One region of the Lysinibacillus sp. FSL M8-0337 genome, then DNA from elsewhere that is predicted to be linked to it. Evidence: predicted binding sites of a transcription regulator. Region 1 holds the regulator's gene; the other holds the start of a gene.

Evidence for each region. Region 1 encodes CtsR, which represses protease genes until heat stress. Its sites were predicted from a motif close to ATGGTCAATAAAGGTCAAACA; they were not measured.
Region 2: the regulator CtsR is predicted to act here: its motif matches at 5,218-5,238, upstream of clpP (ATP-dependent Clp endopeptidase proteolytic subunit ClpP).

The regions. Positions count from the first base shown of each region.
Region 1 covers NZ_CP151996.1:4,436,756-4,443,713, reverse strand. Annotated here, with positions in the region: gene MKY08_RS21720 (globin-coupled sensor protein) at 1-159, opposite strand, end outside; gene MKY08_RS21715 (hypothetical protein) at 480-689, shown strand; gene corA (magnesium/cobalt transporter CorA) at 885-1,847, opposite strand; gene MKY08_RS21705 (class I SAM-dependent methyltransferase) at 2,009-2,686, opposite strand; gene MKY08_RS21700 (DUF4870 domain-containing protein) at 2,810-3,115, shown strand; gene MKY08_RS21695 (CtsR family transcriptional regulator) at 3,364-3,834, shown strand; gene MKY08_RS21690 (UvrB/UvrC motif-containing protein) at 3,848-4,390, shown strand; gene MKY08_RS21685 (protein arginine kinase) at 4,387-5,496, shown strand; gene MKY08_RS21680 (ATP-dependent Clp protease ATP-binding subunit) at 5,486-6,958, shown strand, end outside.
Region 2 covers NZ_CP151996.1:3,741,940-3,748,897, forward strand. Annotated here, with positions in the region: gene MKY08_RS18235 (TPM domain-containing protein) at 1-720, opposite strand, end outside; gene MKY08_RS18240 (LemA family protein) at 720-1,301, opposite strand; gene MKY08_RS18245 (spore coat protein) at 1,459-2,073, shown strand; gene MKY08_RS18250 (amino acid ABC transporter ATP-binding protein) at 2,123-2,845, opposite strand; gene MKY08_RS18255 (amino acid ABC transporter permease) at 2,842-3,546, opposite strand; gene MKY08_RS18260 (basic amino acid ABC transporter substrate-binding protein) at 3,642-4,436, opposite strand; tRNA gene MKY08_RS18265 (tRNA-Arg) at 4,942-5,016, opposite strand; gene clpP (ATP-dependent Clp endopeptidase proteolytic subunit ClpP) at 5,324-5,911, shown strand; gene MKY08_RS18275 (HPr family phosphocarrier protein) at 6,080-6,337, opposite strand; gene whiA (DNA-binding protein WhiA) at 6,450-6,958, opposite strand, start outside.

The sequences.
Region 1 (6,958 bases):
TTTAATGATGGCTAAATCTTCAGTAGTTAAGTCTAATAGTTGTAATTGTTTTTGTAACTTAGGATGATTAGAAACATCTAATTGTACGTGTTGTTTATACTCTTCAGTTGTTAGTGTAATTGAATAACCATAATTGTTCTTTTTTGAAAACCAACTCATTGTTGTCTGCTCCATTCTTTATAAATCCATAATAATATAGGTATCGAAGACTCTTTGTGTACATATTGTTAGGTTTGTAAATTTGGTGAATATATGGTATTTAATCTATTCTACTATTTTTTGTAGTGTATTTGGTTAAAAATTTCGTTTATTTCTATAATTTTTCACATTCAGGGCTGACATGTTGCAGATTTACTTTTAAGCAATAGCCTTTAGCTCATAAAGCGCAATTTGAATTTCATTTAGGAAACATGTAAAATACGAACTGTTTAGCGTAACAAAAAATGTATGTGAAAGAAATCGTATTGAGGAGGTATGACATGGAGAAGAAGCGTTTTAAGTTTGTGATTCCTGTGATGGTAATTGTAGCAATTGGATCTGTTTATATGTTAACGAACTATTATGCAGAGGTACCTGACTTAAACCAACTATTAATAACGATTTGTGCAACACTAATATCGGGCGTATTAGCATACTTTTTATTCCCACAGCAAGGTGAAAATAAAGTTGATGATCGAGGTCCGTATTAATTATAGTGGAGACATTTAAAAGTTCCCCAAGTAAAACCAACTATTTAAAATTAAAAATCCGCGTTTCGCCTTCTGTGGGTAAAGCATGAGTTACAACATGTACTAATGTATGATGTTGTTCCTCATATCTATTTTCCCTAGAGAGCTATGCGCGGATTTTGTTTTTCAAAAAAATTGTTTTGTTACTGCTTTAAGTTACGGTTTAAACAATTTGAACCAGCCTTTATATTTGAAAAATGCCAACATAAATAGCCCAATCAATAGCATAATACCGAGAACGATAAAGTAGCTGTAACGGCCATGTAGTTCAGGCATATTATCAAAATTCATGCCATAAACTCCTGCTATAAATGTTAATGGAATGAAAATGGTGGAGACAATCGTAAGCATCATCATAATGCCATTCATTCGGCTAGAGTTCATAGCCATATAGCTATCACGCATATCTGCGGTCAGTTCACGATTAGATTCGACCATTTCCGTAAGCTTGACTAAATGGTCGTGAATATCCCCAAAGTAGGCTCTTTCTGATTTTTTCAGGGCAAAGCGATAAGAATTAAGTATTCGGTATAATAGGTCGCGCATTGGTAAAATGGTGCGTCGTAAATGGAGCAAATCACTGCGGAATTCAAAAACAATTTGCATTGCATTTACATTACTTTGATAAGTTAATTCATCCTCAAGTGCATTCAAATGGTCCTCAATTTTATAGACGAGAGGGAAATAACTATCAACTATTTTATCAATCGTTTGATAGGTAAGGAAAAAGGTTCCGCGTTCCCAATACTTAGGTTGCTCTTCTAAAAGCTTCTGTACTTTATCTATTTCAGGTGCTTCATTTTTGTGGAATGTCACAATAAAATGATCGGAAACGAAAATATTTAATTCCTCAGCAATTAACGTTTCTTCATTCAATTTATGAATAACGAAAAAGTGATAGTCTTCGTAAAAATCCAGCTTTGGTCGTTGTAAACGCATTAAGCAGTCTTCAATCGCAAGTGGATGAAAGTGAAAAAATGTATCGAGCAATAGTTCCTCTTCGGTAGTTGGGCAACTAAAATCTACCCAATACCATTCGTAATGGTTTTGCTTAATGTTATCAAGTGGAAAGTCCTTTATTAATTGTTGATCTTTCGTCATAGCCATCGTGCGAATCACGGCATTCACCTCAAATCTGTTTATCTCATTTTAAATAAGCACGAAGTCTCCTTCAAAGGTGTGAAAGGTAAGAGGAGACATTGGAACGTCAGATCTAGTACCAGTATGTACTTAATAGTACACCACTAAGTTGCAAGGATGCATCATGAAGGAATGGAAGCTTACTCTTTATAGCATATCCAACCACCAAATAATGTCGTTGCAAAAAAACGTGAAGGCTGTGTAAAGCCTGCCTGCTGTAAAAGCGTAACAATGTCATCTTCCCGCATAAATGAAAGCGAGCGAATGGACTGCTCCATGCTAGCTAATTCAGAAGTAGAAAGTTTTGTGTGCTGCAGCCAATATGCGCGCCATAGGTCAAACTGTAGCTCTGTTTCAGAAGAGTCAAGCTGTCCATATTTAGAAACAAGCACAAAGGGTGCCCCAGATTTTAAATGGTTTGCAATCCCTTTTAATGTAGCAAGTTTCTCCTCATAGGTATCAATAAAATGAAGTACAAGTATACAGCTAGCGGCATCAAACTTTGTTGCAGGGATTGATGCAGTGAGCATGGTGCCTTGTAGTAAAGAAATCTCATTTGGTAGTGAGTGTAGACGGTTTTCTGCAATTTCCAACATGGCTTCAGATGGGTCGATACCGACAAAGGACCACTGTGGTCTTTGTTCAGCTAACTGTAGTATTTCATTGCCACTGCCCGAACCAACAACTAAAAAACTAGCATTCTCTTGTAAAGCGGATTGATAAAAAGTTTTCGTTAAACGAAGCATTGTATCGTAACTCGGTAAAGTACGACGAATGCCTTTTTCATACTCGTTCGCAAGCGTGCTGTTAAATTCCATCTGTGTATCACATACCTTTCAAATTAATTTTAAAATTGTCGAAACGATTTGAAACTATTTAGCGTATTGCTCCGTAAATAATAGTATTAATAATAAAGACAGAAAAAAGGGAAGGTTGAATAGATGGAAACAAAATGGTCTAAGGTCATCATACATGCCAGTGCGTTTTTTGCGCCATTTTTAGTGCCGATTATATTTTTCTTAATTAGTTCGGAAGAAGAAGTGAAAAACGTTTCTGTGCAAGCTTTATTGTTCCAAGTCGTAATGGGTGTACTAATTGTAATTGCTAGTATTTTAAGCTTTGTATTAATTGGTTTACCTTTCTTACTAGTATTTATCGCTATGGTATACATCGTACCAATTATCGGTATTGTAAAGGCGATTTCAGAGGAACCTTGGCGTTATCCGATTGTTGGTCGCTGGGTATAATTTTTAATGACGCAAGTATATGCAAAAAGCATATGCTTGCGTTTTTTCTATAAGCAAAAAGGGTACATTAAACGATAAGTACTTTTTCGAGTGGTTAAAATTATTTAGAAGCCAATCAGCTTTTACAATTGCTTTAGACATTTCTCTGTGCGAAATAATTGCAATTATTTTTAAGCGTTTTGTATAATATACTCAAAGATAGTCAAAGATAGTCAAAGTCAGTGAGGTAAGCGAGGTGTATTCCTAACATGCGTAATATTTCAGACATCATAGAAGGCTACTTAAAGCAAGTACTTGAATTAGGTGGAGAAGGGCATATTGAAATTAAACGAAGTGAAATTGCAGATAAATTTCAATGTGTGCCCTCACAAATAAATTATGTAATTAATACAAGATTTACAGCCGAGCGGGGTTACCTTGTTGAAAGTAAACGAGGTGGGGGTGGATACATTCGAATTTTACGTGTCCGTGCAAACTCACAAATTGATTTAATCGATGATGTGCTCCTACAAATTGAAGGTGGAGCCTCGCAAACAGTGGCGGAAGATTTAGTATATCGTTTAATTGATGAGCAGGTTATTTCAAAGCGTGAAGCGAAATTAATGTTAGCAGCGGTTGACCGCTCAACTTTAGATTTGCAGCTACCTTTACGGGATAGCATTCGAGCGAAAATTTTGCGAGCGATGTTAACCACTATAAAATACGAAAAGCAAAAGTAAAGAGGTGAGGGAAATGATTTGCGAACATTGCAAGCAGCGCAATGCGACAGTAACTGTGACACAAGTTCAAAATGGGCAGAAGGTGGAGCACCATTATTGCGATGTCTGTGCCTCTCAGTTCCATCCGTTCCATGCAGAGTTTAAACAAGAGCCTGTATCGATTCAACAATTGTTATCCAATTGGTTTGGCTCACCTACATGGCAAAAAGTTGGTGAAAAACAGCAAGCGCCACCTCAGCAACAAACATGTCCACAATGTGGATTTACGTATAAGCGATTTTTAAAAGAAGGTAAATTTGGATGTACCAGTTGCTATGATACATTTAGTGAGCATTTGCCAAAGCTATTTAATCGCATTCAAGCGGGACCACAGCATATAGGTAAAATGCCTGGTGCTCGAAGCAATGTTTTTGTCATTAAAAAGCAAATTGAAGATATTCGAAAACGCATGAAGGCCGCTGTTAACGAGGAGCAGTTTGAAGAAGCAGCGAAGCTTCGCGACGAAGCAAAAAATCTCGAACAGCAGCTACAATTCGAAGGTGGTGATGTGTCATGATGATTGAATCGTTTTTAGCGCGAGCTACACCTGCATGGATGGAAATGGAGGATGATTATTCAGATATCGTCATCAGTACACGCATTCGACTTGCTCGAAACTTAGATGGCTATCGTTTCCCTTTAGTTTTTTCAGAAAATGAAGCATTACAAGTAGAGCAAGCTGTGACACATGCCATTCAAGACAGTCCGAAACTTCAAGAAAGATATTCTTATTTTTCCATAAAAGATTTAACACCGTTACAACGTCAAATTTTAGTTGAGAAGCATTTAATTAGTCCACAGCTTGCAAAAAAAGAGCAAGTCGGCTCCATGTTGCTGTCTGAAGATGAATCAATTTGCATTATGGTGAACGAAGAAGACCATTTACGCATTCAATGTATGACGGCGAGTTTTCAACTTCAAAAGGCATACGAGGAAGCAAACAAAATTGATCGAGCCTTAGAAGGAGCCTTGCCATACGCATTTCGAGATACTTTCGGCTATTTAACAAGTTGCCCAACTAATATTGGTACCGGCTTACGTGCTTCGGTTATGATGCACCTTCCCGCACTTACATTGACAGGTCAGATGAATCAAATTATCAATGCAATGACGCGTTTAGGGATGACTGTCAGGGGTATATACGGTGAAGGTAGTGAAAATTTAGGGAATGTTTACCAGGTGTCGAATCAGATTACACTAGGTAAAACAGAAGAAGATATTTTAGCAGACATTCAAAGTGTTGCAGAAAAAATTATTCAAAAAGAACGGCAGGCAAGAAATAAGCTAATGGAAAAAGCGGAACTTGCCTTAGAAGATCGTATTTACAGGGCGTTGGGTACATTAACGCACGCGCGCATTTTAACAAGTGAGGAAGCTGCGACCTGTCTATCGAATGTACGTTTAGGTGTAGATTTACAGTTGATTCATAATATTAAAGCAACCACATTGAACGAATGTGTGGTCAGTATGCAACCAGGATTTTTACAGCACTATGCAGGAGAAGCCTTACCGCCTGCTGAACGGGATCGCGTTCGGGCAAAAATGCTGCGAGAGGCATTATTTTTAGAAACAATGAGTAAGCCTACTATAGGGGGAAAAGGAGAGGATTCATATGATGTTTAATCGTTTTACACAACGCGCACAAAAAGTATTACAGCTTGCACAGGAAGAGGCAATTCGTTGGAAGCACGAATCAATAGGAACAGAGCACATTCTTTTAGGGCTTATTCGTGAGGGCGGTGGTATTGCAGCGAAAGCATTAGAAGCCATTGATATTAGCCCTCAAATGATTGAAGCTGGGATTGAAGAATTAGTTGGTAAAGGAACAGAGGATGTTGGACCAATCGTTCACTACACGCCTCGTGCCAAAAAAGTAATTGAACTATCTGTCGATGAGTCACGTAAATTAGGTCATTCCTATATCGGTACGGAGCACTTACTATTAGCGCTTATTCGTGAGGGTGAAGGGGTAGCCGCTCGTGTATTAAACAATGCAGGTGTAGGCTTAAACAAAGCTCGTCAGCAAGTATTACTGTTGTTAGGTAATAATGACAACGCACAATCTGGACAACAAGCGACGCAGGCTGCAAATACGCCAACTTTAGATAGCTTAGCACGCGATTTAACACAAATTGCTCGTGAAGGTTCACTAGACCCTGTGATTGGTCGCAGTAAGGAAATTACACGCGTTATTGAAGTACTATCACGTCGTACGAAAAATAACCCTGTGCTAATTGGTGAGCCAGGTGTAGGTAAAACGGCAATCGCAGAAGGCTTAGCACAACAAATTATTAACAACGAAGTACCAGAAATTTTGCGTGATAAACGTGTTATGACGCTTGATATGGGGACAGTTGTTGCTGGTACTAAATACCGTGGTGAATTTGAGGATCGCTTGAAAAAAGTGATGGATGAAATTCGACAAGCAGGCAATGTTATTTTATTTATTGATGAATTGCATACGTTAATCGGTGCAGGGGGAGCAGAAGGTGCAATTGACGCATCAAACATTTTAAAACCATCCCTAGCACGTGGAGAATTACAATGTATTGGTGCTACAACATTAGATGAGTACCGCAAATACATCGAAAAAGATGCAGCGTTAGAGCGCCGCTTCCAACCAATTCAAGTGGATGAACCAACTGTTGAAGAGGCGATTCAAATTATTCATGGTTTACGCGATCGCTATGAGGCACATCACCGTGTGAAAATTACAGATGAAGCAATTGAAGCAGCGGCAAAAATGGGTGATCGTTATATTTCAGACCGCTTCTTGCCTGATAAAGCAATCGACTTAATCGATGAAGCAGGTTCAAAAGTTCGCTTACGTTCATTTGCGGTGCCACCAAATTTAAAAGCACTAGAAGATAAACTAGAAAATGTTCGCTCTGAAAAAAATGCGGCTGTTTCTGGTCAGGAATTTGAAAAAGCAGCTTCGTTAAGAGATACAGAGCAAAAGCTAAAAGACGAAATTGAAATGACACGTAAAACATGGAAAGAAGAACAAGGCAAAGCTGAATCGAAAGTGACAGTTGATGATGTAGCAGCAGTAGTTTCTATGTGGACGGGAATACCAGTAGCCAAA
Region 2 (6,958 bases), 690 kb from region 1:
ACCGCCAAAGCCGCCAAATCCTCCGCTACCGGAGCCGCCTCTGCCAAAACCACCACCAAAACCACCTGGATACCCTCCTCTTCCCCGTCCTCTTGAACGTGGTCCGCCTCCTCCATTGGAGAAGATAATGACGACGAGGACGAGAATCACGATTAGTACAAACATCCAAGTGGGCATCGATTCATCCTCTACTGTTTGAGTTGGCATTTGACCTTCCCAATGATATTCTTGTGCTACAGTTTGATACAATGCTGTATACGTCGCTTGAAATGCTTGGTCAATTTCACCATTACTTGCAGAAGGATAAAAAGCAGAATCCAATATCCGTCCTAATTTCCCATCTGGTAACGCTCCCTCAAGACCTTGGCCCACCGCGATCACCACATCATTTTTTCCTTGCCCTTGCCCAAATGTAGCCAATAGCAAAACGCCGTTGTTTTTCTGTGCATCACCAATGCCCCAAGCACGAATCAATTGGGTGGCATACATTTTAGCCTCTTGCCCATGAATACTATCCACCGTTACAATCATAATTTCAGCACCAGTGCCTTTATCTAACTGCTCTGAATAAGAATTGAGTTCTTCCTTTACAGGCGTTGATAGTACATTGGCAAAATCATGAATGTACGTATTTTTCATCGGTGTTGGGAATTGAGCATATGCATTGTTGACTGTTACAAGAAATATGAAACAAGCAAGTATTACGGTCAAACGCTTCATTATTGTTTACCTGAATCACTAAAATCTACTGCCGGCGCTTTTTCAGCCCCAGCTGCTGCCTTAAAGTATTCCTTTTGCTCGAAGCCAAACATACTTGCTACTATATTACCTGGGAAGCGTTTTACTATTTTATTAAAGCCTTGCACTTCATTATTGTAATCTTCTCGTGCTACTGCTAAACGATTTTCCGTGCCTGCAAGCTCATCCATTAATTGGCGGAAATTCGCATCTGCTTTTAAATTCGGATAATTTTCTACCACTACCAGCAATCGACTAAGCGCACCATTTAACGCATCATTGGCCATTGCTTGTTGCTCTGGTGTTTGTGCATTACCTAACTGCGCACGTGCCTCTGTTATGCTGGCAATGACTTCTTGCTCATGTTTTGCGTATCCTTTGACCGATTCCACTAAATTCGGAATTAGATCATAGCGGCGTTGTAGCTGATTTTCGACTTGAGCCCATTTTGAATCCACATTTTCCTCTGCCGTCACAAGGCTATTATATTTTGGAATAAATAATAAAGCGCATACACCTAAAATAATGATAATTATTGCGACAGGTCCAAGTACTTTTTTCAATTTTACAGCCTCCTTACTTTCTTTTCTTATACCTCTAATGTGTTGCAAAAAAACATCGCTATGCTAAATATATGCAAACAGATTTATGTCGTATGAAATATGGTGAACAAGACATACTAATTACTGCAACAAACTATACATTCAGGAGGCGTTTTTTTTGTCACAATCTTTTTATAATGAATCAAATGATGTAACATCATCAAACCAACAACAAAGCCTAAATCACGGTGGACATGAAGTAATGGACATGCATGAAGCAATTGGCGAAATTATTGCATGTCTGAATCAATCCATGCTTTTACGTCCGCAAGTAAAAGATCCAGAATTACTTAGCATTTTGGACAATCAATATAATTTCACACTCGGTATGTACAATACGATTGTGGAGTCATTTAAAACAGGGCATGATCCATCTGTGCCAACAGGTCGTTATGAAATGCAAACAGGAAACAACTTCCAATACGGCATTACACCTTCACAGCCGAAAAAGCCAATGCAAAATGTAAGTGAAATCAATGATGAAATCATTTCTGGCTTCTTGCTTGGTGCACATAAAGGGTCTGCTAAATGTTTAACGGCAGCAGCGACAGAAACAACAAATCCAGTTGTGCGTCGTGTTGTTGCAGATAGTATTCCCAACTGTATCGAAATGGCATACGAACTTTCTATTTACCAAAATAAGCATGGCTATTATCAAGTGCCGCAATACTCGCAACAAGATATGCGTGCAATGCTTGATTCGTTCGCTACTACTACAAATCCCCTCCATTAATAACAAAAAACCATTCATTGCGAAATGCGATGAATGGTTTTTCCTAATATTAAAGAACTTTCCCTAAAAAGGCTTTTGTTCGCTCATTTTGTGGATTACCAAAAATCTCTTCTGGCGTACCTTCCTCTACAATAAAACCACCATCCATGAACACAACACGATCGCCCACTTCTCGCGCAAAGCCCATTTCATGTGTGACTACAATCATTGTCATCCCTTCAGATGCTAGATTTTTCATAACATCTAATACTTCTTTCACCATTTCTGGGTCAAGTGCAGAAGTTGGTTCATCGAATAATATAGCCTTTGGTTTCATCGCTAACGCTCTAGCAATCGCTACTCGTTGTTGTTGTCCACCTGAAAGCTGTTCTGGATAGCTATAAGCTTTGCTATCAAGACCGACCTTTTTCAAAAGCTCATGACCTAATTGCTCTGCATCCGCACGACTCATTTTACGAATTTGCATTGGCGCCATTGTAACATTATCAATGACATTCATATGAGGGAACAAATTAAATTGTTGGAACACCATCCCGACTTCTGCTCGGATGGCATTAATATTTGTTTTTGGTGCATTTATCTTGATATCTTCTATATAAATGGCACCGTCCGTTACTTCTTCGAGCATATTGATGCAACGTAAAAAAGTACTTTTCCCTGACCCTGAAGGACCAATGACACAAACCACTTGCTTTTCTTGTATTTCGTAATCAATACCCTTCAATACTTCTAGCTTCCCAAAGTATTTGTGTAGGTTTTCAATTTTAATCATCTTGCTTCTCTCCCTTCTGCTTTACGAGGGACATAACTATTGCTAAATCGCTTCTCTATAAATGCGACTACCTTTGTTACAACATATGTTAAAACCAAGTATAGTAGGGCAGCGACAATATACGGTTCCCAGAAACGGAAGCTCGCACCCGCTACTACTTTACTTGCATATAAAATATCTGGTGCTGCAATAACCGTTACTAGAGAAGAATCTTTTAGTAACGCAATAAATTCGTTACCAAGTGGTGGAATCATACGTCTAAAAGCTTGTGGTAAAATTACTTTTTTCATCGCTTGATTGTGTGTTAAGCCAAGTGAACGTGCTGCTTCCATTTGCCCTTTATCAATGCTCTGAATACCCGCACGAAAAATTTCTGCATTATAAGCAGCACAGTTTAATACAAGTGCTGTAATACCAGAAACCATATAACCTAATGAATGACCAAAAATTGTTGGAATAACCGCTAAATGAATTAGTAAAATTTGCACAAGCATTGGTGTTCCACGGAATAAATCCACATATAGTTTAGATGGCCAGTAAATTAATTTATTTTGCGATAGTTTTCCTAAACCTAATAGTAAGCCTAAAATAATACCACCAAAATAACCGCTGAGTGTTAAAATGATTGTTATACCTATACCACGTATAAACATATCACGGTAGTTCCAAACTATGTCCCATTGTAAATCAAAGATGTCCATCAGAACCCCTACTTTCCCATTCAAATTCTCTACTATTAAATCCCCTAATAAATCAAATGAGCCGCTAGCATGATTAGGGCTAACGGCATCATTTATTACTTAAAGTCCTGACCAGTAATTTCTGCTAATTTACCATTGTCTTTAATTTTTTGTAGACCTTCATTTAATAGTTTTAATAACTCCGTATTGCCTTTTTTCACCATAAAGCCATAGTATTCTTTTTCAAATGCATCATCTTCAATTACTTTAAGTTTTGCATTTGGATTCGCCTTGATATATTCATAAATAACTGCATTGTCGCCAATTGTTGCATCTACGTTACCGTTTAACATTTCTTGAATAGCAACAGGTTGGTTTTCAAATGCCATGATGTTTGTACTTGCATCACCTTGTAATTTTTTTGCTGCCATATGACCCGTTGCATTAATTTGTACAGAAATCTTTTTATCTTTTAAATCTGCTAAAGACTTAATATTAGAATCTTCTTTTACAACGATTAATAATTGAGATTCATAATATGGTTCTGTAAAATCAAATGATGCTTTACGTTCTTCATTGATCGTAATACCAGAAGCACCGATATGTGTTTCACCATTTTTAATTGTTTGGAATACTGGCTCCCAGCCAATGTTTTCCCATTCTACTTTAAAGCCCATTTCATCCGCAATCGCTTGCAAAATATCGACATCTAATCCCACAATATTCCCTTTATCGTCAATTGACTCGAACGGTGCAAATGTAGCCTCTGTTCCTACCTTATACACCTTGTCCTTCGCGCCACCATCAGCCGGTGCATCGCCAGTAGATGTGTCTTCTTTAGCACCGCAGCCCGCTAGCACAAGCGTAAATGCCGCCACGATCATCAATAACGTCCAAAAACGTTTTTTCATAGTTTTTCCCCCTAAACATTTAATGATTTTCCGATCACTTCATTTTTCTCAATTCGGAAATGTTAGACTATTAGGTCAATTATAGTGTCAATAGAGTTGATATACAATACGATTTCGTATAAAAGTGATTATTTTTTCATAAAAATGAATTTTACTAAACATAATGAAGAAAAATTATGTAATAAAAACAAGATGTTCGTCGTAAAATGTATACTTATGCAATTTTAAGATTGTTTTTATACAGATTTTAGATATTTTGGAGCACAAAAAAAGAATCCCCTCAGATAGGATTCTTCTTTTGGGCTAGCGTGCTAGCCTCACGTTCGGTATGTTCACTAAAAAACTTTTTGGAGTTGTTGCTTTTTGAAGGTTTAGAAAGGAATAAATCTGGGAATAATGCCTACGGGACAATATTCCCTCCTATTCCTCTCTTTCTCCCCTAAGCAGGCTGCTAAACTACTTATAGGAGAACGAGCTATAAAAGTATATCAAATAATCAGTAAAATGGCGCCCTCGGAGGGAATCGAACCCCCAGTGCAAGAACCGGAATCTTACGTGTTATCCATTACACCACGAGGGCAATTGAACATAAAAAAAAAGTACTCACTCTAAGGCTTTACGGTAAAGCATCATGTAGATAACCCTCATTTCAGAAGCATACCTGCAAAATAGTGTACTGTACTTTAACTTACGACCTTTCCATTATACAAACGTCTTGCCCATTTTTCAACTATAAATTATTATTTTTGTTATGTATTTTATTTTTTAATATCAGCGTTAATATTTGACCTTCCCTGACTATAATGTGTATGATAAGGTTACAACTGAAATATAATGGATGATTTCAGTAAAAGTATTCGAATTTAGCTTTTTAAGGAGGATTTAACATGAATTTAATTCCTACAGTTATTGAACAAACAAGTCGTGGTGAACGTGCTTATGACATTTATTCACGACTACTAAAAGACCGTATTATCCTATTAGGTAGTGCGATTGATGACAACGTTGCAAACTCAATCGTTGCACAGCTTCTATTCTTAGAAGCAGAAGATCCAGATAAAGATATTTCTCTTTATATTAACTCACCAGGTGGTTCGATTACAGCTGGTATGGCAATCTACGATACAATGCAATTCATCAAGCCAAAAGTACAAACAATTTGTATTGGTATGGCTGCATCTATGGGTGCTTTCCTGCTTGCTGCTGGTGAACCTGGTAAACGTTATGCATTACCAAATGCAGAAGTAATGATTCACCAACCACTTGGTGGTGCACAAGGTCAAGCGACTGAAATTGAAATTGCGGCAAAACGCATTTTATTCCTTCGCGAAAAATTAAATGGTATTTTATCTGAACGTACAGGTCAGCCATTAGAAGTCATTTCAAGAGATACTGACCGTGATAACTTCATGACAGCTGAACGTGCGAAAGAATACGGCTTAATCGACCATATTTTTGTACGTAACGAACGCTAATTAGAAAAACCGCTAAGCTCAAATGACTTAGCGGTTTTTTTAATGGGTGCTAGGCTCTCACGTAAGACATAAAACATCCGCTCACTAGCGAGAGTCGCAACTTTCATTTGTGTCCGCCCAACGGCAATATCAAAAACCTCTAAGCTCTTATGACTTAGAGGTTTTTGATTAGTCTTCCTTTTCAATAAGCGCAGCTAAGGATGAAACCGCTTGCTCTGCATCGCTACCTTCACTGCTTAAAACAACCTTCGTGCCTTTTGCAATGGCTAAGCTCATTACACCCATAATGGATTTGGCATTTACTTTTTTATCGTCTTTCTCAAGAAAAATATCAGCGCTGAAACGATTTGCTTCCTGTACAAACAACGCTGCTTGTCTAGCTTGAAGTCCTAATTTTAATTTTACCTGGACTGTTTTTTCAGTCATTCGCAATACTCCCCTTCACTACCGTTCATCTATTAGTATTATATTACCTCACTTAACAGCAGAAGAACAATAAGCGATTGTGCTTGCTTTCATATCAAATACGCATGAAAACTTAACCGCCTATCTTTTCACCTCTTCTTAATGCATCTGCTATTTCGTCTATTTTACGCAATCGATGATTGACTCCTGATTTACTAACCGTTCCACTTGATACCATTTCACCAAGTTCTTTTAACGTCACATCTTGGTATTCCACACGTAGGCGTGCAATTTCGCGCAGTTTTTCTGGCAACTGATCCAAGCCAATGGAATTTTCGATAAATCGAATATTTTCTACCTGACGCAGTGCAGCACCTATCGTTTTATTCAAGTTTGCTGTTTCACAGTTGACAATCCGATTCACACTATTGCGCATATCGCGTAATATACGAACATCTTCAAATTTCATCATGGCTTGATGGGCTCCGACAATATTTAAAAAGTCGGAAATCTTTTCCGCTTCCTTTAAGTATGTCACAAAGCCCTTCTTGCGTTCAATGGTTTTTGCATTCAATTCAAATTCGTTCATTAAATCCATTAATGCCTCACCATGCTCTTTATACAAAGAATAAATTTCTAAAT